DNA from 2 places in the Halomonas sp. ATBC28 genome. Region 2 is predicted to be linked to the other one. Evidence: predicted binding sites of a transcription regulator. Region 2 holds the regulator's gene; the other holds the start of a gene.
The links. The regulator LexA, encoded in region 2, represses DNA repair genes until DNA is damaged. The targets are predictions, from matches to a motif close to TACTGTNTANNTANACAGTA.
Positions count from the first base shown of each region.

Region 1 (3,708 bases), on a different contig from region 2:
AAGACGAGTTGGATAGGCGGTTATAGAAAATCACCGCTGGAATCGCCGCAAATAGACCCATGGCTGTGGCAATGAGCGCTTCAGCAATCCAGGGAGCCACCGTAGCAAGGGTCGCTTGCTGAGTCAGTGATAGTGCCTGAAACGACCCCATGATGCCCCATACAGTGCCGAACAAGCCGATATAGGGGCTAGCTGAGGCTACCGTGGCAAGAAACACTAAATGCTGGGTTAAGCGATCCTCTTCCCGAGACCACGCTACGCGCATGCTACGCTGAACGCCTTCCAGCACGGTATCCGGGTCACGGGTTTTAGGCATCAAACGGTTAAATTCACGAAAACCAGCTTGAAAAATATGCTCGGCGCCGTGGCGCGGGTCATCGGCAGGAATCTCACGATAGAGTTCGTTTAAGTCGACACCTGACCAAAAAGACTCCTCAAATTGGTTGTACTCTTTCTTGGCGCGGCCCAGCGCAATACTGCGCTGAAAAATCACTACCCAAGAGAGGATCGACCCCACCAGTAGCAGCAGCATTACCAGTTGCACTACAGTACTGGCATTCATTATCAAATGGGGAATGGACATGGTGTTATCGTTCACAGGTGCCCTCATCAATCTATTAGGGTCGGGATTGCCGACGCAGTGAGTGACCTCTTGGTTAAGAGGCCTGGGTCAAAACTTTAAGCGATGCTGGCCATGCTTTTGGCCGTAAACGTTCGGTGCTCAAGCAGGCTATCTCGACTGTGGCAGAGCATAGGAGTTCCTCATTACGCCAAACCTGCTGTTCAAATGTCATCCGACAGCGCCCAACGTTGGTAACGTGAGCACTAATTTCCAACGCGTCATCCAAGTAAGCCGGTTTCGCGTAGTGACAGGCCAAGCGGTATACCACTAGCTGTGTACCTTCGTCTAGCAGCGTTTGCTGATTCAGGCCCAACTGGCGGAGCCATTCACTACGCGCACGCTCCATAAACTTCAAGTAGTTAACGTAGTAGACAATGCCGCCTGCGTCAGTATCTTCCATATAAACGCGCAGCGGCAGTCGATAACCTTCTCTTGTGCAGCTACTCACGGACGGCGCTCTCCCTCCATATCGGTTGCCTGTTCGTGGGGCACGCGCTCAAAGTGCAGCCACGCCTGGCGGGTGGCCACCCGGCCGCGGGGAGTGCGCATCATCAAGCCCTGCTGAATAAGATAGGGCTCAATAACGTCTTCGATCGTGTCACGTTCTTCACTGATCGCCGCGGCGAGTGAGTCAATACCCACCGGCCCACCGTCAAATTTATCGATCATGGCCAGCAGTAGCCGCCGATCCATATGATCCAAGCCGTGGTGATCCACATTAAGCATATTGAGAGCCGCATCAGCCATGGCGACATCGACGACGCCGTTACCTTTCATTTCGGCGTAATCTCGCACCCGGCGTAGCAGTCGGTTGGCAATTCGCGGCGTGCCCCTTGAACGCCTGGCCACTTCAATGGCGCCATCATGGCTGGTTTCAACTCCTAACAAGCGCGCTGAACGCGAGACAATTTCTGTTAGCTCTTCCAGGTTATAAAACTCAAGCCGCTGCACGATACCAAATCGGTCACGCAGCGGGGAGGTCAATAATCCTGCCCGGGTCGTGGCGCCCACCAGGGTGAAGCGGGGAAGATCCAGTTTAATCGAACGTGCCGCAGGCCCTTCGCCAATCATAATATCGAGCTGAAAATCTTCCATGGCCGGGTAGAGCACTTCTTCGACCACCGGTGACAGGCGATGAATTTCATCGATAAAAAGTACATCGCCAGGCTCTAAATTAGTCAGCATGGCGGCTAGATCGCCTGCCCGCTCGAGTACCGGCCCGGAAGTCGACTTCATACCGACGCCCATCTCGGTGGCAATAATATGCGCAAGGGTCGTTTTACCTAACCCTGGGGGGCCAAATACCAGAGTGTGATCCAGGCTCTCTTCACGCAGCCGCGCGGCGCCGATAAAGATTTCCAGTTGTTCACGCACACGCGGCTGGCCAATATAGTCATCCAGCCGCTTGGGGCGAATCGCGTAATCAATGCGCCCCTCCCCCTGTTCAGGCTCAGCGGCGATCAGCCGATCGTGTTCTAACATAGGTGCTCTTCTTTATGGCGATTCAAAAGGTCTATTCACAAAGGTCTATCCACTACCCACAATTTCGTACTCACACCGCTGCCTGCTTAGCCACCCATGCGCTGGGTGAGCGCGGCTTTAATCAGCGCTTCGGTAGACTGATTGGGGTCGATATCGGCGAGCATTTTCGACGCCTCAGTCAGTTTATACCCCAAGCTAACTAACGCGGCTTCCGCATCGGCAAGACTATCGCGGGTAGAAGCACGGCCATTGGTGGCTTCAAGGGGCAGTAGCGCGTCGCTGCCATCTTCCCACTCGGGAAAACGGTCGCGCATTTCAATAATCAGCCGCTCTGCGGTTTTCTTACCCACTCCTGGCAGGGTTGTCAGCGCTTTGCTGTCGTCATCACGGACGCAGCGCATAAAGGCGTCTTCGTCCATACCCGACAGGATGGCGAGTGCAAGCTTGGGCCCTACGCCATTGACCTTGATCAAGGCGCGGAACAGAGCACGTTCATGCTCACGGCCGAAGCCATAGAGTAAGTGGGCATCATCACGAATGGTTAAATGGGTGAATAATGAGACGCTCTCGTTAATCGCAGGAAGTGCGACCAGCGTATTCATTGAGGTTTCTAGTTCGTAACCTACGCCATGAACGTCGATTACAATCCAGGGAGGTTGCTTTGCCACTAGCTGACCACTCAGACGTCCAATCATAAATACGCTCGCACCGGAATGAAAAAAATAGAGTGAAAAACAGGTGATTACTATAAAGCGACTCTGTACAGGTGACCAGTAGTTCAGCCAGCGGTACAGCGGGAATTAAAGCCGCCAGCGTCCAGTCGAGCGACGGCGGCCCCGAGATGGCGCAGCGGGCAAGCCATGGCTGCTAAACACAGAGCCGTTATAAGCATGGGTTAACGCAATGGCTAACGCGTCGGCGGCATCGGCCTGGGGAGTAGCGGAGAGCTGCAGAATGGCGGTCACCATATGCTGCACCTGCTCTTTGTCCGCGCCGCCCTGGCCGGTCACCGCCTGCTTGATCTGCCGCGCGGCGTACTCGGCAAGGCTCAAGCCATGATTGGCCATACACACCATTGCCGCCCCCCGAGCCTGGCCAAGCTTCAGCGCTGAATCGGGATTTTTGGCCATAAATACCCGTTCAATGGCCACCTGGGAGGGTCGATGCAGGCCGACGACTTCGCTAAGACCGGCGTAAATTTGCGCCAAGCGCTGCTCCAAGGCCCCTTCTGCCGTGCGGATACAGCCACTCGCTACGTAGCAGGGTTTAACGCCAATAATATCGATCACCCCGTAACCGGTTACCCGGGAGCCAGGGTCTATGCCCAAAATGCGAATGGGTACGACGGGCTTTTGCTCTACCATGGCGTCGATACTCGTGTGACTAGAACATACAAAAACACCGACGCCGTGGCGTCGGTGTTGAGCAGCCATCCAAACCGATTTATTCGGCGGCGGGTTCCGCTTTGACTTTCTGACGTAGGCGGATGTTCAAATCTTTCAACTGCTCGGGGCTGACTTCGCCCGGTGCATTGGTCATCAAACAGGCAGCGCTTTGGGTTTTCGGGAAGGCGATGACTTCACGAATAGTTTTGGCACCGACCA
Region 1 covers NZ_VCQL01000016.1:103,612-107,319, reverse strand. The annotation lists gene tolQ (protein TolQ) at 1-598, opposite strand, end outside; gene ybgC (tol-pal system-associated acyl-CoA thioesterase) at 657-1,070, opposite strand; gene ruvB (Holliday junction branch migration DNA helicase RuvB) at 1,067-2,104, opposite strand; gene ruvA (Holliday junction branch migration protein RuvA) at 2,191-2,799, opposite strand; gene ruvC (crossover junction endodeoxyribonuclease RuvC) at 2,905-3,468, opposite strand; gene aspS (aspartate--tRNA ligase) at 3,548-3,708, opposite strand, start outside.
Region 1: a site for LexA is predicted at 2,861-2,880, ahead of ruvA (Holliday junction branch migration protein RuvA). Genes of this name have one in related genera too.

Region 2 (3,708 bases):
GGCGAAGCTCAGATCCAGACCGCAGGCAGCCATCTCCATCCCTAACAACCAGCCGGCATCTTTAGCTAACGCCAGCCCCTCTCCCTGGGCAGCGCGGTAACACTCGCCGATACGCGCCATGGCAGGCAGGCGTGTTAACCCCTCTTTTATGCGCTGAACGCGACCGCCTTCTTGATCCACGGCAAGCAGTAAATCAGCACGCACACGGCGAATATCGCTGCAGAGCTTGCGAACCTGATAGCCATTTTCAACGTTGCGGGCAAACAAAATTACGCCCCCTACCGTCGGTTCTAGCAGCAAGCGTTTTTCTGCAGCCGTCAATTTTGGGCCTTCAAGGTCAAGCATGACCGGGCCTAACGGTTGAGTCATCGTGATAGGTCCATGAAAAGGGGCGATGATTCTAGACGATCGTCTAGCGGTGTCAAAATCTGATCAGTCAAAGGACTGGCGTCCACCGTGCAACCAAACAGGGGTGCCCGGCAACGCTAACGAAAAGATATAGAGCAAATCACTATTGCGTAAACGAATACAGCCGTGGGACGCAGCAACGCCCATGGGCTCGTCAGGCGGCGTCCCGTGCAGGTAAATATAGCGCCGTTGCGAGTCCACCTGACCACCGCGGTTCACGCCCTTTTCCAAGCCACACAGCCACAGTATGCGGGTCAGAATCCAGTCACGCTCTGGATGCTCTTCGGCGAGTTCGGGCGAAAATGTCTCGCCCGTCCAGCGGCGACCTCGAAACACCGCATTTTCGGGCATATCACCGCCAATGGCCGCGCGCACATAGTGCCACCCGCGAGGGGTTTTACCACTGCCGTTGCGCTCCCCGCTTCCGGCAGCACCGGATGAAATAGAACACTCATGGAGCACTTTTGGCCCTCGCCAACAGCGCAGCAACTGTTCGGTAGTATCAATCTCCAGCCAGATATGTTCCGTTGGAGGTAGCTCAGCTAGCGTAGGAGTTCGCATGTTTTCCTTCTTCTGGCTTGGCACCGTCAAGGGCTATGGGTAACGGCGCATTCATAGCAGCCACCACTACCGGGAGCAATCGCCTGACCAAATCACGCACAGAGACCTGCTCGTGGTAATCCTTCTCCGCGATATCGCGTAGCGCATCGAGGCCAGACAAGGTAAAGATTACCGTGCCGAGCACAAAGTGTAGCCGCCAAAAACGCTCGGCGTCAGGCAGATCCGGCGTTGCTTTGCGCACAAGCTCGGTGAAGCGTGTAAACACATCGCCATACTCTTCCTGGATATAACGTCTTAGATGTCCCTGTGCTTGACTGTAGGCAAGACCCAGCAGGCGCATAAACACTTTCAAACTATTGCGCTCGGCGGGCACCGCGAGAACGGTAGTTGCCATGGTCTCGAGCAGTGTTTCCAGCGGGATAACGCGCCCGGCGTGTTGGCCCTCGAGCTCATCTAGAGCAGTATGAAAGCGCTGACTAAACGGATCCAGGTAGCGGGCAAAAACGGCCTGAATCAAGGCTTTTTTGGAACCAAAATGGTAATTAACAGCGGCTAAGTTAACCCGCGCTTTGCTAGTGATGTTGCGCAGCGAAGTTTCAGCAAAACCCCGCTCTGCAAACAGCACCTCGGCGGTGTCGAGTATACGGGTCACCGTATCAGATTGAGCCATGTCGCTCTCCAGGGAAACAGTTGTTTAAAACATAGCAAAATACTATGCCATAACGTAGGCGGGCTCAACGCTTGATTTATTGACAAAATGTGACGTATTAAATAAGCAGAAACTTAGTTTCAAACGATTAGAAAAATTGCATAGACATCGGCAATAGGCACTGACAAGCCATATACTGGACAGAGGAACATACTGTATACTTAAACACTTATTGATTAAGTCGACATTTAACTTGTTACTGTCTATTCACTATTTATGGAGTCTGGTATGTCGCGTCCGCTAACCGCTCGCCAACAGCACGTGTTTGATTTTATCGTTAAGACCATGGGCGAATTTGGCTACCCTCCTACCCGCGCCGAGATTGCCAAAGCACTTGGCTTCCGCTCACCCAATGCGGCTGAAGAGCACCTGCGCGCGCTGGAACGCAAAGGTGTTATTCGCATTATCCGCAACACCTCTCGCGGCATCCGCCTGCCCAACCAGGAACCTCAAGAAGTCCTGGATAGCGCAGTCACCGCCTTACCCACAACCAACGTGGAAGCCCCACCCACTGGCCTGCCTGTGATCGGGGAAGTAGCTGCCGGCAGCCCCATTTTGGCCGCCGAACATATTGATCGCTACTGCCCGCTACCGGCCGAGTACTTCACTCCCAAAGCTGACTATCTGCTGCGCGTACGCGGCCTTTCCATGAAGGATATTGGCATTTTGGAAGGTGATTTACTGGCGGTTCATCGCACTGACCGGGTTCGCGATGGCCAGATCGTGGTTGCCCGCCTGGACGATGAAGTAACGGTTAAACGCTTCAAACGCCAGGGGCACCAAGTGACGCTGTTTGCAGAGAACCCTGATTTTGCGCCCATTGAAATCGACCTGCGCTCTCAAGCGCTCGATATTGAAGGCGTTGGAGTCGGCGTAATTCGTGGTGGCAACGGCCAGGCACTCGGCTAATAAATCCGCTACTGCAGGTCGATATAGCGGTGGTCATTGAAGGTGGCCACCCAGTTTGGGTGATAGACCAGCAGGATGCTCAGCAGCATGCCAGTAATAAATGCCTCTGAAGGCATTAGCAGTGGTAAAAAACGCGCATACTCCTGGGCGAGATAGATCGCCTCAGGGTCTGTACCCGCGACGATAATCAGCACTACCGCCGCCAAGCCTCCTCCCAGCGTTGCCAGCGCCGCGCCAAAAAAGCCGCAGGCAAACAGAAATACCATCAAGTTATCCGGCAGGCGGCGATCTACCAGCCGCCATACCGTGCCAATAACGGCCGCCGGGACGATCCCGGTAACCAGCACATTTGCCCCCAGCAACATCCACTCATTGCTGCCAATCACCACCATGGCAATGTTGATCAGCACGTTGCTAATCAGCGCTAATGGCGCTTTAAAAACGAGTGTCATCAATACTGTAAAAACAAGGTGTAGCGTTAGCCAATCAACAGCCTGGGCACGAAGCTGCCACATCAGCATCACCGCCAGCGTAGCACCCAGCCAGCGGTGCTGAAGCGCTGAATCCGCTATCAACACCTGCCAGGGCCGCCCCCAAAGCGCCCATGCGATCACTGCTAACGAGAGTAGCCAGGTGAGCAGCAGCGCCCAGGGCGCTAATACACTTTGCGCGAATGACATGGCTGCCTCTCAGGTTGATGAGCGTTAGCTAAATACCACTGTCTTGTTACCGTGCACCAGCACGCGGTCTTCCAAGTGCCAGCGCAAACCGCGAGCGAGCACGGCTTTTTCTACATCACGTCCAAAGCGCACTAAATCCGTGGGTGTATGGCAGTGGCTAACGCGATGGATATCCTGTTCGATGATAGGGCCTGCGTCGAGTTCCTCGGTCACATAGTGGCAGGTAGCGCCAATCAGCTTAACCCCCCGCTGGTAGGCCTGGTGGTAGGGCTTAGCCCCGGCAAAAGAGGGCAAAAAGCTGTGGTGAATATTGATCACTCGCCCCGCATAACGCGCGCACAGCTCAGGGGGCAGTATTTGCATATAGCGCGCCAGCACCACGCAGTCGGCGCGGGCACTGTCGATTTCGGCCTGAACCTTGGCAAACGATGCTTGCTTATT
Region 2 covers NZ_VCQL01000027.1:38,255-41,962, forward strand. The annotation lists gene nagZ (beta-N-acetylhexosaminidase) at 1-369, opposite strand, end outside; gene E0L35_RS22590 (L,D-transpeptidase) at 433-969, opposite strand; gene E0L35_RS22595 (TetR/AcrR family transcriptional regulator) at 947-1,639, opposite strand; gene lexA (transcriptional repressor LexA) at 1,907-2,587, shown strand; gene E0L35_RS22605 (energy-coupling factor ABC transporter permease) at 2,596-3,267, opposite strand; gene purU (formyltetrahydrofolate deformylase) at 3,292-3,708, opposite strand, start outside.